DNA from 4 places in the Vreelandella sp. 162(4c) genome. Region 2 is predicted to be linked to each of the others. Evidence: predicted binding sites of a transcription regulator. Region 2 holds the regulator's gene; each other region holds the start of a gene.
The links. Region 2 encodes sigma-54, which starts transcription at its own class of promoters, with help from an activator protein. Its sites were predicted from a motif close to TGGCACNNNNNTTGCTNT; they were not measured.
Positions count from the first base shown of each region.

Region 1: the regulator sigma-54 is predicted to act here: its motif matches at 2,576-2,593, upstream of AC4EYZ_RS03560 (sugar phosphorylase).
Region 3: the regulator sigma-54 is predicted to act here: its motif matches at 2,266-2,283, upstream of amt (ammonium transporter).
Region 4: the regulator sigma-54 is predicted to act here: its motif matches at 2,628-2,645, upstream of AC4EYZ_RS15815 (NCS1 family nucleobase:cation symporter-1).

Region 1 is NZ_CM176981.1:789,310-793,601, forward strand. It holds gene ribBA (bifunctional 3,4-dihydroxy-2-butanone-4-phosphate synthase/GTP cyclohydrolase II) at 1-663, opposite strand, end outside; gene ribD (bifunctional diaminohydroxyphosphoribosylaminopyrimidine deaminase/5-amino-6-(5-phosphoribosylamino)uracil reductase RibD) at 751-1,926, opposite strand; gene nrdR (transcriptional regulator NrdR) at 1,923-2,414, opposite strand; gene AC4EYZ_RS03560 (sugar phosphorylase) at 2,626-4,292, shown strand, end outside.
Region 2 is NZ_CM176981.1:480,754-485,045, forward strand. It holds gene lptA (lipopolysaccharide transport periplasmic protein LptA) at 1-250, shown strand, start outside; gene lptB (LPS export ABC transporter ATP-binding protein) at 262-1,011, shown strand; gene AC4EYZ_RS02215 (RNA polymerase factor sigma-54) at 1,141-2,556, shown strand; gene hpf (ribosome hibernation-promoting factor, HPF/YfiA family) at 2,654-2,962, shown strand; gene AC4EYZ_RS02225 (PTS sugar transporter subunit IIA) at 2,967-3,437, shown strand; gene rapZ (RNase adapter RapZ) at 3,525-4,292, shown strand, end outside.
Region 3 is NZ_CM176981.1:5,420,297-5,424,588, reverse strand. It holds gene amt (ammonium transporter) at 1-2,138, opposite strand, end outside; gene AC4EYZ_RS25060 (NAD(P)/FAD-dependent oxidoreductase) at 2,452-3,693, shown strand; gene AC4EYZ_RS25055 (putative motility protein) at 3,834-4,043, shown strand; gene AC4EYZ_RS25050 (peptide chain release factor 3) at 4,282-4,292, shown strand, end outside.
Region 4 is NZ_CM176981.1:3,443,675-3,447,966, reverse strand. It holds gene AC4EYZ_RS15820 (LysR family transcriptional regulator) at 49-951, shown strand; gene AC4EYZ_RS15815 (NCS1 family nucleobase:cation symporter-1) at 966-2,483, opposite strand; gene AC4EYZ_RS15810 (nitrilase-related carbon-nitrogen hydrolase) at 3,101-3,967, shown strand; gene hydA (dihydropyrimidinase) at 4,030-4,292, shown strand, end outside.

The DNA of each region.
Region 1 (4,292 bases), 310 kb from region 2:
CATGACCGTTGACGCTTCCAGATGATCGATGGTCTGTTCGTTAACGATACGGTAGTGAATCAGATCCGCGATGGTACCGATCTTAATACCGTGCTCCTGGGCGAAGGCTTCAAGCTCGGGGCGGCGCGCCATGCTGCCATCATCATTCATAATCTCGCAGATTACACCGCTAGGGTCACAGCCCGCCAGTGCCGCCAAATCACACGAAGCTTCCGTATGCCCGGCACGGCGCAGCACGCCGCCCGGCTCGGCCATCAGCGGAAAGATATGGCCTGGCTGAACGATATCAGAGGGCTTTGCATTGGGTGCCACCGCGGCTTGCACGGTACGCGCACGATCTGCAGCTGAAATACCCGTCGTGACGCCTTCGGTTGCCTCAATGGAGAGAGTAAACTTGGTGCCAAAACCGGAACCGTTATCACGCACCATTAGCGGCAGATTAAGCTGCTCACAGCGGGCGCGAGTCATCGGCATGCAGATCAAGCCGCGGGCGAAACGGGCCATAAAGTTGATATGCTCGGCCTGCACTTTTTCGGCGGCCATGATGATATCACCTTCATTTTCGCGATCCTCATCGTCCATGAGAATCACCATTTTGCCCTGGCGGATATCGTCCACCAGCTCGGCGATAGGGGCTAAGCCTCTAGAGGAGGGGTGCGCCATGGAATCTCCAATAAGTGTTGTCACGATAGCTTGTCAGGATAGGTTATCGAGAAAGAGTGTCGCGAGAGTGAGTCACGATTTTGCGCGTCAGGGTACCTTGCTCTCGCAAAATTCGCCAGATGCGCTAGTCGCTAGAGGGGATGCAATAATGCGCCAATCGCGCCCTACTGCTCGCATATCGTGAATGGTTAACCGCCGCTGATCGGCCATACGTGAGAGCCCTGGCAACGCAAAAAGGGGCCGCGCTTCGCCGCCTAACAGTGTGGGGGCAACAAACAGCTGTAGCTCATCGACCAACGCCGCATCGAGCATAGCGCCCGCCAATGTCGCTCCGGTTTCCACCAGCAGTTCATTAACCTGTTCATTTTCGGCTAACCACTGCAGCATTGCCACTAAATCGATACGGCCATCGCTACCGGCGGGCAACACCTGTACTTCAGCGCCCGCCTGAGTTAACCGTTCCCGCTTCTCTTCCAAGTGGTCTGATGTGGTGATCACTAGCGTACGCCCAGGCTCGCTTAAACAGGCTGCCGCCAGAGGTAGGCGCAAGTGGGTATCTAAAATCACCCGCAGGGGCTGGCGGTGAACCACTTGGTCTGCGTTGTTCAGCTGTAACTGCTCTGCTCGTAACGTCAGCCGAGAGTCGTCCATAATGAGCGACTCAACGCCGCTTAATATCGCGCTGGAGCGTGCCCGTAGCCGCTGCACCTGGGTGCGTGCTTCAGGCCCGGTGATCCACTGAGACTCCCCCGACCCCATGGCGGTACGACCATCTAGACTCATCGCCATTTTCAGGCGCACAAAGGGACGCTGCTGGGTCATGCGAGCAATAAAGCCGGGATTCAGAGCGCGCGCGTCACTCTCTAATAACCCCACCGCCACCTCAACACCCGCCTCTTCAAGCAGACGAATACCGCGGCCACTCACCTGCGGGTTCGGATCCACCATGGCAACCACTACCCGCGACACCTTCGCTTCCTGGAGCGCCACCGCGCAGGGGCCAGTGCGGCCGGTGTGGGAACAAGGCTCCAGGGTGACGTACGCGGTCGCGCCCAGGGCTTGCTCACCAGCATCATTCAACGCGTGAATTTCGGCGTGGGGTTCACCGGCACACAGGTGAAAGCCTTCACCGACAATCTGCTCGTCACGCACAATCACACAGCCGACCCGCGGGTTGGGATCCGTGGTGTATAAGCCTTTTTGCGCCAGTTGCAGCGCCCGCGCCATATAGCGGTGGTCGGCTTGGCTAAAGACAGCACTCATTTTGACGACTCGCTGCCATGGCCCAGTCGGGAAGAGGGCTCTTGGGACAGCCGGTCAATCTCAGCGCGAAATTCATCCAGATCCTGGAACTTGCGATATACCGAAGCAAAGCGGATATAGGCTACGTGATCGAGGGTTTTAAGCGCTTGCATGACCGACTCGCCAATATCACGGGCGTTGATTTCGCGATCGCCCCGGGCACGTAAGGTTTGGCGGATGCGCTCTACCGCCGCTTCAATGGCTTCTGCACTGACCGGACGCTTTTCCAGCGCACGCAACATACCTGCCCGCAGTTTGGCTTCATTAAAGCTCTCGCGGGAGCCGTCGGACTTCACCACCCGCGGCATTACCAATTCTGCGGTTTCGTAGGTGGTAAAGCGCTCTTGGCAGCTCGCACACTGGCGTCGACGGCGTACCTGATCACCATCCGCTACCAGGCGCGAATCAGTCACTCGAGTATCGTTTGCACCACAAAAAGGGCAATGCATGGCGGTCAACCTGTTGTCAGCTCGTGTCGGCGTACCGCACGAGTTAGCGTGTTATAACCTGTCAATGTGTGTGCTATTAATAGCGTTTTAGCAGTAGTAACTGCCACAAGCTAATGTATCTTAGCGTTTAAACGCGGTATCAACCTCGTATTGTAACGATTTGGCACACAAGCTGCAGCGTTTGTGGCAGATTGTTTATCAGGAGCTACCCATGCCCCCCTTTGAGCAGACCGTTAACGACTACCTCAGCCACCTTTATGGCCCCAGGGCGGGGGAAGTGCAGCGCCGTTTAAACCAGCGTCTAGCGCATTTTCAGTCGCTTGCCCCATTTTCATCCAGCTCCGGTAGAACCAGCACTAAAAACGCACCCTCTTGGAGCGAAAAAGATCAGTGGGTGATCAGCTACGGTGACTCGATTATTGAAGATAGTGTGCCGCCGTTGGCAGTGCTTAGCGATTTTCTTCAAGCGCGGTTGGGCGATCGCATCAGCGGTGTACATGTACTGCCCTTCTTTCCCTGGAGCAGCGACGACGGCTTTTCGGTGATCCACTACCGGGAAGTGAACCCCGATCTTGGTGATTGGTCGCACATCCGCGAACTCGCCAGCCATTACGACTTAATGGCCGACCTGGTGCTCAATCACGTCTCACGGGAGTCTCTCTGGTTTGTGGATTACCTGAGCGGCAGCCTGCCCGGCCGCGACTACTTTATCGAAGTCGATCCAGAGACCGATGTCTCCCAGGTGGTGCGCCCACGCAGCAGCCCGCTGCTGGTGCCCATTTCCACCCGGCGTGGCACCCGCTACCTGTGGGCGACGTTCTCCGAAGACCAGCTTGACCTGAACTTTGAAAATCCGGATGTGCTGCTGGAGTTCGTGGGTATTTTGCTGTTCTACCTGGAGCAAGGAACGCGGATTGTACGTTTGGATGCGGTGGCCTTTCTGTGGAAGCGGCTGGGTACTGCCTGCATTCACCTGCCGGAAACCCACACTGTGGTGCGGCTGCTACGAGCGATTGTGGATCACGTGGCCCCAGGTACCCTGTTAATCACCGAAACCAATGTGCCCCACCAGGAAAATATCAGTTATTTTGGCTTGGATCGGTTGCCAGCGGGGGACCCCGACGAAGCCCATATGGTGTATCAGTTTGCCCTCCCCCCGCTGCTATTGCACACCCTCACCCGGGGCGAAGCGAGCACCTTACAAACCTGGCTTGCCAGCCTTCCGGTACTGCCCGACCAATGCACCTACCTCAACTTTACGGCCAGCCACGACGGCATTGGCGTTCGCCCCTTGGAAGGTTTATTGCCCGATCACGAGCGGGATGCGCTGCTGGAGCTGATGCACCGTTTCGGAGGCTTTGTCAGCATGCGTAGCAACCCCGATGGAAGCGATACGCCCTATGAGATCAATATCACCTGGTTTGAAGCCATGCGCGGCACCCGCCGCGGCCCCGACCCGTGGCAGGTAGCGCGTTTTCTATGCAGCCAAGCAATTATGCTGAGTTTGCAAGGTATCCCCGCGCTGTATATTCACACCCTAACTGGCACACTCAATGACGTGGAAGGCGTTGAGCGCAGTGGGCGGCTACGTTCGATCAACCGCCGGCGCTGGCAGCGTAGCGAGCTAGACCTGCTGTTAGATAGCCCTTCAACGCCCACCCACGATGTTTTTCACGCCTTAAACCGGCTATTAGACCAGCGCCGTCAAGAGCCCTGCTTTCACCCCAATGCCGCCCAGCGGGCGTTAGTCTCGGCACCGGAACTGCTGGCGGTAGAGCGCGGCCCACTGCACGATGGCCGCCGATTACTGGCGCTGTACAACGTCACCGATCTGCCGCTTCCCTTAGAAAACGTGGGCGAGGCAGTTACCCAGGCACT
Region 2 (4,292 bases):
GCGCGCCTACTTGCGCCATCAAGGCGAAGGGCAAGAAGGCCCCACGGAAGGCTGGGCGCGGCGGATTATTTATCACGTCGCCGAGCGTCGCGTAGAGCTGATCGACCAAGCCGAACTGACCCAGCAAGAGGACACCTTTAGTGGCGGTCGCCTTGAGTATTTTATTGACCGAGAAGTGATTCAAGCGCGCTCTGACGTTGATGGCAGCGAGCCCCAGCGCATACGCATGACCCTTCAGCCTGAACAATAGGGAGCCTAGCTGTGGCCACTGCAGACACTGCGCCGATCAAAACCCTTTATGCCCACCACCTGGCTAAAAGCTACAAACGCCGCCGAGTGGTCAAAGACATCAATCTGGAGATATCCCAAGGCAGTGTCGTTGGCCTTTTGGGCCCCAACGGCGCGGGCAAAACCACCTCATTTTATATGATTGTTGGGCTGGTCAAATCCGACGCTGGCAAGGTGGGTATCGACGATGTGGATTTAACGCGCGCCCCCATGCACGAGCGCGCAGCCGCGGGGATTGGCTATCTACCTCAAGAGGCGTCTATTTTCCGCAAACTCTCGGTTGCCGAGAATATTATGGCGATACTCGAGACCCGCAAAGAGCTTAACCGCAGCGACCGCGAACAGCGCCTGGAAGCGCTACTCGAAGACTTCCATATCACCCATATTCGCGACAACCTGGGCATGAGCCTTTCGGGCGGCGAGCGCAGGCGTGTAGAAATAGCCCGCTCGCTAGCCACAGAGCCCGCTTTTATTCTGCTCGATGAGCCTTTTGCGGGCGTTGACCCCATCTCGGTAGGTGAGATTAAAACCATCATTCGTGCACTGAAACAGCGCCATATCGGCGTGCTGATCACCGATCACAACGTGCGTGAAACACTAGACATTTGCGATACCGCCTATATCGTCGGCGATGGGCAAATCATCGCCAGTGGCTCGCCCGCCTCGATTCTCACCAACCAAAAAGTAAGGGATGTGTATTTGGGCGCCGATTTTCGCCTGTAATGTTTTTGCCTTAATTGCCCCTAAATAGCGCTTTAAAACAACTTTACGACCAATGGCATGCTTATTGCACTTGCGCCAAGCACTCACTCGCACTAGGGTGGAGCATTCTGATTAACGAGTGGTTCTCAGATGGTCATGAAAGCTTCTCTCCAACTGCGTATCGGCACACAGCTGACCATGACGCCCCAGTTGCAGCAGGCCATTGCGCTGCTGCAACTCTCTACGCTGGATCTTCGTCAAGAAATTCAGCAGGCCCTCGATGCCAATCCCATGCTGGAGCAGGAAGATGAATTTAGTGAACAGGCTGTCAGCGAGCCTAAGGAAGAAGAGTGGTCAGAGAGCATCCCTACTGAGCTCTCGGTAGATAGCGACTGGTCAGATACCTATCAAGATATGGGAAGCCAGGGGGGCAGCAGCAGCGAAGGCCCCGACTTTGAGCGCCAGGCAGCCGGGCAGAGCCTTCATGGCCACCTGCTGTGGCAACTCGCCATGACCGATTTTAGCGCTCGCGAGCAGCTTGTCGCGGAAAGTTTAATCGACGCGCTAGACGCCAACGGCTACCTGACCCAGCCGCTCAACGACATCCGTGAAGGGCTTCGTGCCCAGGGCATTGACGGGCTAAGCCAGCGCGAAGTGGAAACCATTCTACTCAAGCTCCAGCAGTTTGAGCCGACCGGCATATTTGCCCGTGACTTGCGTGAATGCTTGATGCTGCAGCTCGCCGCTCTCCCCGATGATACGCCACTGCTGGTTCCCGCCCGCCGCTTGGTGCGGCAGTTTCTCGAAGCGCTTGGCAAAGACGATATGCGTCTGCTGAAACGCCGTCTAGGGCTCGACGACGAACAGCTGGCCGATGTCATCCTGCTTATTCGCAGCCTAGACCCACGCCCAGGCAGCGCCTACGGCGACACCGATGACAGCTATGTCACCCCCGATCTAGTCGTCCGCCACGATAATGAAGGCTGGCATTTAGAGCTCAACCCCGAGGCCCTGCCACGGCTGCGCATTCAGCCCGACTACGCCAGCTTGATTAAGCGTGCGGATAAAAGCGATGACAACCAGTTTCTCAAAGAGCACTTGCAGGAAGCGCGCTGGTTGATCAAGAGCCTCTCTAGCCGAAACGATACGCTGCTGCGTGTTGGTCGCGAAATCATTACCCGCCAGATTGGCTTTTTAGAGCACGGCGAAGAAGCCATGAAACCACTGATACTGGCCGACATTGCCGAAGCCGTGGAGATGCACGAGTCGACTATTTCACGGGTAACGACGCAAAAATATATCCATACACCCCGTGGTGTGTTTGAACTCAAATACTTTTTCTCAAGCCAGGTGAGCGGTCAAGATGGCGACAGCCACTCCAGCACCGCCATCCGTGCACGACTCAAGAAACTGATTCAAGAGGAGCCGCCCGGCAAGCCGCTTTCAGACAGCCGCTTAGTGACGCTATTAGGCGAAGGAGGGATTCAAGTGGCGCGTCGTACGGTGGCGAAATACCGTGAAGCCATGGGCATTCCCTCTTCCAGTGAACGGCGTCGTTTGCGCTAACTTCGTTAACGTTTCAGGGAAACTCTCGACAAGGGCTTTGCAACGCGGCAAAAAGGGTTACAATCGAAGTACAGTCCGATGGATAAGGAGCACGTCAATGCAAGTAAATATCACTGGTCATCACGTAGAACTGACTGACGCCTTGCGTGACTATGTCAACGAAAAGCTTGAGCGTGTAGAGCGCCATTACGACAATATAACTACGGTGCAAGTCACCTTATCAGTGGAGAAAGAGCGCCAGCAGGCCGCCTGTACGCTGCACGCCGCAGGTGCTGACTTACATGCGGAAGCCCTAGACAGTGATATGTACGCCGCTATCGACGCACTAGCGGACAAAATCGACCGTCAACTCGTTAAACACAAGGAAAAAGCACAAGCTCGCGCCCAAGGCGCCGGTGTGCGTTAATTCAATGACGTTGGAAACCATACTCCCCCCGGAACGCGTTCTGTTCGACGTCCCCGGGGGCAGCAAAAAAAGGGTGCTGGAGTTTTACAGCACCTTTATCGCCCAAAATATCCCCAGCCTGGACAGCCAAGAAGTGTTTAGCCGTTTAATCGGCCGCGAGCGCTTAGGTAGTACGGGTATTGGTAACGGCGTGGCTATTCCTCATGCGCGTAGCCCCCACTGCAACGCCCCTATCGCTGGATTTTTGAAACTGGCTGAAGCGATCGATTTTGACGCTATCGACGGCGACCCGGTAGATCTGGTGTTTGTCCTGTTGGTACCCGAAGAGGCAGATGACACGCATCTCTCACTACTGGGTCAGGTAGCGACCATCATGAATGATGCGGACACGCGCCAGCAACTGCGTAAAGCAGCCAGCCAGCGCGAACTGCTTGAGCTGATTACCGCCAAAATTCGCGAGCAATCAGCGGCCTAAGGGTCTGAAACCCTGTTCAGGGCAGATCACAGCAGGTTATCCGCTCACCACCCTCAACGCAGCTTGATCAAAGCAAAGAGAGACTCTATGCAACTGGTGATCATTAGCGGCCGCTCCGGGTCAGGTAAATCTATCGCCTTGCAAGCGCTGGAAGATCTTGGCTACTACGCGATTGATAACCTCCCAGCTATGTTGCTGGGGTCGTTGGTGGATGAACTGCGTGACCAGGGCGACCGAGCACATTTAGCGGTGAGTATTGATGCCCGCAATTTGCCGGGAGCTCTGGAGCGCCTGCCCTCTTTATTAGACGAGTTGCGCCAGCGTAAAATCGACTTCCAAGTTATTTACCTGACCACCGATGCTCGCATACTGCTTGAGCGTTACTCAGCAACGCGTCGCCGTCATCCGCTGACCCGCGATAGCGAAATGACGCTGGAAGAGGCGATCAATAAAGAAGAGACGACGCTAGAGGATATTCGCGATCTGGCCGATCTATTGATCGATACATCACGATTATCGGTGCACGATTTACGCCGTCGCATTACCGACCAAGTAGCCCATCAGCGGCGCGACAAGCTGACGCTAACGCTGGAATCGTTTGGGTATAAACGCGGCGTACCGTTAGACGCCGACCTGGTCTTCGATGTGCGCTGCCTGCCAAATCCGTACTGGGATCCAACGCTGCGCCAGTTCACTGGCCGCGACGCGGAAATCGTGGCTTTTTTGAACAGCTATCCGATTGTTGATGCCATGAGCGACGACATCTTGGCCTGGCTAGAGCGTTGGCTACCCGCTTACCAGAATAGCCAACGTAGCTACATGACTATCGCGATTGGCTGTACTGGTGGCCAGCAC
Region 3 (4,292 bases), 540 kb from region 2:
GATTCGAAGGCGCGGCGGTTGAGCAGGTCGGTCAGGTTGTCATGGCTGACCTGATAGCTCAGCTGTTCGGTCAACTGGCGAGTGAGGCTAACATCCTGAAAAACGACCACTGCACCTAAGGTAATGCCGCTGCGCGAACGTATTGGTGAAGCGCTGTGTTGGATGGGGGTATGCGAGTGATCACGACTGACCAGTAGGCAGTGCTCGGTGGAGTGCACCGGAGTTAGTTGAGTGAGCACTTGCCGGGCCGGGTTGTTTAGCGGTTGGCCACTGGCTTCATCGAGTAGTTGATACACCACGTAAATGGGTTTATCCATGGCCTCTTCGAGTGTCCATCCGGTCAAGCGCTTAGCTTCCGCATTGATAAACGTTACGTTGCCACTAGCGTCGCAGGTAATAACGCCATCACCGATCGATGCCAGGGTAGTACGGGCAAGGTCGCGTTCGCGGTTTAACTGCTCCTGCAGCTGTTTGCGCTCGGTAATATCGCGCACCATCCCTGAGCGCTCTGACGCGGAACCGCTGGCTCCTTCGCTGACTTGTATTTCCAGGTGGCGCACCTGCATATCTGCGCAGCGGCGTTTAATTTCATGGCGTGCTCCGGGGCTGAGGGAGCGGGTTGGCAATAGCTGCGAGACAGGTTGGCCAATAATCTGTTTGGCGTCGACCTCGAAGAGTTGCTCCGCTCCAGGGTTAAGGCTGGTCAGGGTGCCGTCTGCCTGCCAGGTAATCACGCCATCGCGGAGATTGCGAAGCATCACGCGGGTATGTCCAACGGCGCTTTCAAGGGCAGCGGTTACGCGATTATAGCTCGCCGCTATTTCGCCCACTTCGGTAAACGGGTCGGCGTCAATTCGCTGGCGCATATCACCCTGCTGTTCATGCTGGCGCATATGCTCAAGCAGTTGGTTCAACTCATTTTTGGCGCCATGCTCGGCGAGATTGAGGCCCATCTTTTCTGCTTCAGGTGAGACGCGTATGGGCAGGAAGCGCCGGGTAATGCGGAACAGTAGCCAGGCGCTGCCAAAGCTCCAAACGCCGCACACCACAACACCGATCAACTGAACGCCAAACTGAGCGGATCGCGACAAGCCACTATCCATCAGTGTTAAGTCAGCGACCCAGGGCAGTGCTAGCGTACCCCATACGCCCGCGACGAGGTGCGAGGGTATGGCGCTGACTGCATCATCAATATGTTTGCTTATCAGCCATTCGCTGGTCAGTACCATCAGTACGCCACTAACCGCACCCAGCCCAAATGCCGCCGATAAGGAGATCACATGAGCGCTGGCGGTGACGGCGACCAAGCCCGCAATGGCGCCATTAATCGCATACATAACGTCGGCGTAGCGCCGAGTGCGTAGCCCCATCAGCATGCCCGAAAGGATGCCGCCGACGGCGCCCAAAACAGTATTGGCTATTATGCTGGGTATTTGCTCGGTAACGGCCAGGGTGCTACCGCCGTTAAAGCCAAACCAGCCTAAGATCATAAACAGTGCGCCTAACATGGCGAGGGGTAAGTTGCCTGAAGGGAAGGCAGTAGGTGGTTTACCGTGGCTGAAGCGTCCGCTGCGTGGCCCAATACACAGTACCGCTGCCAGGGCGACCCAACCGCCTACGCTATGTACGACCGTGGAGCCCGCAAAGTCGACAAACCCTAGCGCCCCTAACCAGCCTTCCGCGCCATCCAAAAGCCCGCCCCATGCCCAATGCCCAAAAACCGGATAGATAACCAAGGCTATCCAGAGGGCCGTCCAGGTATAGGCTAAAAAGGGCATACGTTCTGCCACTGCGCCCGACACAATGGTAGCGGCGGTGGCGCAGAACATTGCTTGGAAAATAAAAACGGTAATCACCCAGTGGCTGGAGGCTTCTAATTGCCAACCAAACAGCGTTGTGCCGATTAAGCCGTGGTGAGAGTCGCCAAACATGAGACCAAAACCGACTAACCAAAAAATACTGACGGCAATGGCAAAGTCCGCTACGTTTTTCATAGCGACGTTGATAGCATTCTTGGTGCGCGTAGTGCCCGCTTCCAGGCAGAGAAAGCCAGCTTGCATCACAAATACCAGAGCAGCGGCCCAGAGCACCCAGAGCATATCGAGCAACGAGCTGTCCAAATTTAGCGTGGCAGGCATGGTGTTTTCCTTAGTATCTTTTGGTGCAAGTGCGCTTCTTTTTGGTGCTTTGTTTGTTTTAAGCGGAAGGAGGGGGAACCGTTGCACCGGTGCTAACTGACTGCTATTCAGGTTTCCTAATAGAAACTAAGCAATTGTTATGCCGCTAATAGTGAAGTCATCCTTTTTAACGCTAATGACAGCATTAATTACTGATTTTTAGAAATAAAATAGCGTTTTCTACTGTGTTAATGCGCATTGATTGGTGATATTTTTCAATTAGTTATAGATCTTCAATTGTGGTTCATAAACGCTGAAAAGGGAGTGCATCAAGATGGCGCGTCAAACGGTAGTTTTGGGAGCAGGCATGGTCGGTGTCAGCATTGCCTGGCATCTGCGCCAGCGTGGGCATGAGGTGACCCTGGTAGATCGCCTTCAGCCTGGCCGCGAAACCTCGTTTGGCAATGCGGGTATCATTCAGCGGGAAGCGGTAAGGCCTTACCCTTTTCCCCGCGACGTTAAAACGCTCCTCAGCGTTTTACCTAACCGTCGGGTAGATATTCGTTACCGCCCCGCGGGTATGGTCAACGCCGCCTCCCCGCTATTGCGCTACTGGATGAACTCAGCGCCGAAGACTTACCAGAAAATCGTGCCGGAATACGCCTCACTGATTCAGCTTTCGCTAAAAACCCACGGCCCGATGATTGAAGCCGCAGGCGCTGAGCACTTGGTGCGCAGGCAGGGGTGGCTTGAGCTATATCGCACGCCTGAAAAACTTGCTGCGCGGATAACCGAGGCCGAAGAAGCACGGCGCCTTTATGGCGTGCAGTTTGAGCAACTGGATAAGGCGGCTCTTGCGCAGAAAGAGCCCTCTTTGAGTGACACCATTATCGGCGCAATTCACTGGCTTGATCCCTGGACGGTTGCTGATCCAGGTGAGTTGGTCGCGGCTTACGCCCAAGCGTTTAGTAATGATGGCGGGCGTATTTTGCAGTCGGATATCAAGTCGGTTCAGCAAATGGGTGATCGCTGGCAGGTCAATACCGCTGCTGAAGCGTTAGAAGTAGATGACGTCGTCGTGGCGCTAGGGCCCTGGGCGGGAAGCTGGCTAAAAGAATTGGGCTACCACTTTCCTACCTTTGTAAAACGTGGCTACCACATGCACTACGCGCCTCAAGCGCCAGCCAAGCTAAATTTCTGGGTTATGGATGCCGAGGTGGGCTACCTGCTGGCGCCGATGAACGCAGGGGTTCGCTTGACTACCGGCGCTGAGCTGGATCGCTTGGATGCGCCTGCTGATGTCAATCAACTGGGCGCCGCCGAGAAAGTGGCACGCAGCGTGTTCCCCTTGGGCGAGCGACGCGATGACGCCCCTTGGAAAGGCGCGCGCCCCTGTTTGCCCGATATGAAGCCAGTGATTGGGCCTGCGCCAAGGCATCCAGGGTTGTGGCTTGCCTTTGGCCATGGCCATCAGGGGTTCACTCTGGGGCCCGCCACCGGTCATCTAATGGCGGATATGATGGAGGGGCAGCCCACGGCCATCGATATGGCACCATTTCGTGCTGATAGGTTCTAACTAGCGCTTTATTTATTAATGATCAGGCGAGTTAGGCCGATAGTAATAGACGCTAGCACCAGTAATAGAGACGGTATCTTTGCGCGTGATCTAATGCTTTGCTAGTTTATAAGTACATTTGCACACCATGAGGTGGATATATGGATGTAGGCATCAGCAGTTCAGTCAGTGCATCGCTGTATATGAATCAGGCGCAAACCGCCGAACAGGCTCAAATGCAGGTTTTCAAAGAAGCTTTGGATACGCAAGCTGATCAAGTAACTGAAATAATGGCCTCTGCCGATACTGGCGCGCAGCCAGATCTAGCTAAAGAGGGCACCCTAGGTACGCAGGTAAATACCTTCGCCTAGCCCCCGGCTTTGGTGGTGGTTAACATCGGCCTTGTGCCACTTTGTAAGATTAAAACGCTGACTTGTTCAGCGTTTTTTTTGGCCTTTTTCAAGAGCGTCACATTTGACGCCACCCGCGACAACAGCCGCCTCCAAGCGTTACAATTGTCGCAATGGACATGGCTCAACGCGCGGTGGCCAGTTAGCGAAAGCTGCTGAGTGAGTGCTGCGAATGAGACCCTATATTTGAAGAGGCACAATGAAAGAGAC
Region 4 (4,292 bases), 2.5 Mb from region 2:
GAAAAGCGTGACGTTATGCATGGATAGCCAATCTACCAGGAAATTGTTATGGCATCGCTGGGCCAAATGAGCGACTACGAGATACGCCTAATCCGTATTTTTAAGACGGTCGTTGAGTGCGGTGGCTTTACCGCGGCGGAAACCACGCTGGGCATTAGTCGTTCGGCGATTAGCCAACACATGAACGACTTGGAGGGGAGGCTGGGGTTTTCGCTCTGCCAGCGGGGGCGTGGCGGGTTTAGTTTAACCGAAGAGGGTAAAGAGATTTATCAGGCAGGGTTAACGCTACTGACCGCGCTTGAAACGTTTAAAAGCGACGTTAACGCGCTGCATCAAACGATCAAAGGCGAGCTGAATATCGGCATCACCGACAACCTGGTAACGCTACCCGCCATGCACGTGACCAACGCCCTGGCAGAGCTTAGCGCGCCGGAGCATGAGGTAACGCTGCACATTCATATGGAGCCTTCTGACGCGGTCATTAGAGGCGTCATGGATGGCCACTTGCACGTCGGCGTAGTGCCTGCAGTGAACCTGCCCACCAGCTTAGAAGCGCGGCACCTTTACGACGAGCCATCGTATCTTTACTGCGCGGCTGGCCATCCGCTGTTTACGGAGGACGACGACACGCTCAGTGGTGCTGATATCGCCCAACACTCGGCTATTTCGCCCCGCTATCCGCTACCGGTTGAGGCCCGACAGGCGCATGATGCGCTAAGCCTTCGTGCCTCAGCATCCGACCGAGAAGGCGCCGCTTTTTTGATTCTTACCGGGCGATTTATCGGCTTTCTGCCTGAACACGTAGCTGCACAGTGGGTGGCAGCGGGCAAGATGCGAGCGTTGCATGCCAACACGCAGCACTACCGCATCCCCTTTGTGCTGATCACCCGCCACGACCGCCGCCCCAACCGAGTGGTCGATGCGTTTCTACGCTTAATCAAAAGCAGCTAAACCCGGCAGTATGTTTAACGCTGCTCGGTTGCCTCATTGGCCATTATCGGCGCTGGCCCCGCCTGGGGCGATGACGCCAACACTTGGCTTGCCACATAGTAAACAATTGCCCCCAGCGCCGAGCCGGTAAACCAGCCGTAGTCGTAGAACCAATTCATGGTGCCAGTTAACAGCGATAGCAACGTAAGCGCCACCGGCACGCCAAAGGCGATAAAACCCGCGATGTTCACCGCAGGATAAGCATGGTTATCCATATACAGGCTGGGCACATCCAAACGCTGCTTTTTGATCAGGAAGTAGTCCACCGCCATGATGCCCGCGATGGGCCCCAGCAGGCTGGAGTAACCCAGCAGCCAGTTGGAGTACATCTGCTCCAGAGAAACCCCTGGCGGAATAACGCCCGCTTTTTGCAGCAGATCGTAGCCCATCAACAACACGCCCACCGCGCCAGTCATCAGCACGCCGCGCGTCTGGTTAATCAATTTGGGCGCAATGTTCTGAAAATCGTTGGTAGGCGACACGATGTTAGAAGCCGTATTGGTAGAGATCGTGGCGATAATGATCAACAGCATCGCCAGTACCACCCAGAAGGGGCTGTCGATATAGCCAATCAAACGTACCGGGTCGGCAACGGTTTCCCCTACCAGCGTTTCGGAAGCAGCGGTTAACACGACACCGAGTGCGGCAAAGAAAAACATCGTTAGCGGCAGCCCAATCACCTGACCAACGATCTGATCTTTTTGGCTTTTGGCAAAGCGACTGAAATCGGGAATATTCAGCGACAGCGTGGCCCAAAAACCCACCATGGCGGTTAAGCCCGCGAAGAAGTAGCCGTATACCGATGCCCCTTCAGGCCGCGACGGCGGCTGTGCCAGTAGTTCGGACATCGACATATTTGGCCACGCCCATATCATCAGCCCAACACCAACGGCTAACAGCAGCGGTGCGGCGAAGGTTTCCAACCATTTAATCGACTCTGCACCACGAATCACCACATAGAGATTCATCGCACCAAAGACAAAAAAGCCGATGACTTCACCAACACCGCCCATCGCAGCCCAAGCGGGAATCAACTCGGAGAGCAACAGATGAATGGCCAAACCGCCAAACATGGTTTGAATACCAAACCAGCCGCAGCCGACCAGGGCGCGCACCAGACAGGGTACGTTGGAACCTAAAATACCGAACGAAGAGCGTAAAACCACCGGAAAAGGAATACCAAACTTCGTACCGGGAAAGGCGTTTAAGGTAAGAGGAATCAGCACGATCACGTTGGCCAACAAAATGGCAAACAACGCCTCCCCCACGCTCAGCCCGAAGTAGGCGGTTAATACCCCGCCTAGGGTGTAGGTGGGCACGCAGATCGACATGCCTACCCAGAGTGCCGCAATATTCCACTTACTCCAGGTGCGCTCGCTGGCCTGGGTAGGCGCAATATCCTCATTAAAGCGCGAACTACTGCGTACATCGTCCCCTACATCTAGCTCTATCAGCCCACCTCGATCCACCATCTGAGAGGTTGTTTCGGTCATTTTTTATCTCCTCAGCATTGCGTTATTGCGCTGCCTAGCTCCCACGGCCAGTGGAGCTTTTCAAAAAGGCGCTTAGAAATCATGGCTTTTAGAAACCATTGTTTTTCAAAACCATCGTTCTTAGAAACCATAGCTTTTAGAAAACAAGCAATAAGCATGCCTACTTGAAAAAGCAGGTCAATTAACTCATTGATTAAAAAGCTGCCTTCCTGGACAACATTATTATTGTTAGCTTGTTATCTTTATATTTTCCCCACCTAAAACAAAAACCAACTAAACAAAGCTAGATCAAAAAAAATATTTGCACCAATTTCAAACAGAAAAAAACCAAAAACACTCGCTATAAATATACCAAACCAATGATTTTAAAAGAATAAAAAAACCATCCAAAACAGTGCAAGACCTCACCAAAAAAGTGAATATCACAAAATGGAACAATAAAAATAAGCAAACTCAATGAGTTAAAGACGATTTAACAAATCTCCTTTAAAGACTTGCTAAAACCACCTACCCAGCGCTACTTTCAACAAAAGCTGTCTATTTCGTCAGCTTTACAAAACTAGTTTCAAGAACACTACAAACATACGCTACACATCAACAATCAGAGGGAGCGTCTCATGCAGAATATGAAAATCGGGTTGATTCAGATGGGCCTGAAAACCAGCACCGATCTTGAACCAGAAGCTATTCGCGACGCCATGAACGAGGCACATCTGCCAATGATTCAGCAAGCGGCTGACCAGGGCGTGCAGGTGCTTTGCTTCCAGGAAGTGTTTAACCAGCCCTACTTTTGCCCCAGCCAGGACGGCAAGTGGTACGCCGCCGCCGAGCGGGTACCGGAAGGCCCTACCTGCCAGATGATGCAGAAGCTCGCCGCCGAGCACCGCATGGTGATCATCGTGCCGGTGTATGAAGAGACTGAAACCGGTGTTTACTACAACACCGCAGCGGTATTCGACGCTGACGGCAGTTACTTAGGCAAGTACCACAAAACCCATATTCCCCAAGTAGCCGGTTTTTGGGAAAAATTCTTCTTCAAGCCGGGAAAATCCAACTGGCCAGTGTTCAATACTGCCTACGGCAAAATCGGCGTGTATATCTGCTACGACCGTCACTTCCCCGAAGGCTGGCGGGCGCTTGCTCTCAACGGCGCTGAGGTGATTTTCAACCCTTCCGCCACCGTGGCCGGTCTTTCCCAATACCTGTGGGAGTTAGAGCAACCTGCCTCTGCCGCCGCCAATGGCTGCTTTATCGCTGCGATCAACCGAGTTGGAACCGAGGCGCCGTGGAACATCGGCGACTTTTACGGCTCCAGCTATATCGTTAACCCCCGCGGCAAAATCGAAGCTCAGGCCAGCGAAACAGAAGACGAGCTGCTGGTGCACGAGATCGATTTGGACATGGTGCGGGAGGTACGCAACAACTGGCAGTTCTTCCGCGACCGTCGCCCGGAAACCTATACCCGCCTGACCGACGGTGAATGATTCTGCTGGTAAAAAACAGGTTGCTGGTTAAGTTTTCTATTTAAAAACAACAGGAGCGAACGATGAGCTTATTAATCAAGGGCGGCACCGTGGTCACCCACGCCGATACCTACCGCGCAGACGTACTGTGTGTCGACGGTAAAATCCATGCGATTGGCACCGATCTAGATGTCCCTGAAGGGTGTGAAATTGTCGATGCCAGCGATCAACTGGTGATGCCCGGCGGTATCGATCCCCATACGCACATGCAACTGCCGTTCATGGGCACCGTGGCCAGCGAAGATTTCTATACCGGCACCGCCGCGGCCTTGGCCGGGGGCACCAC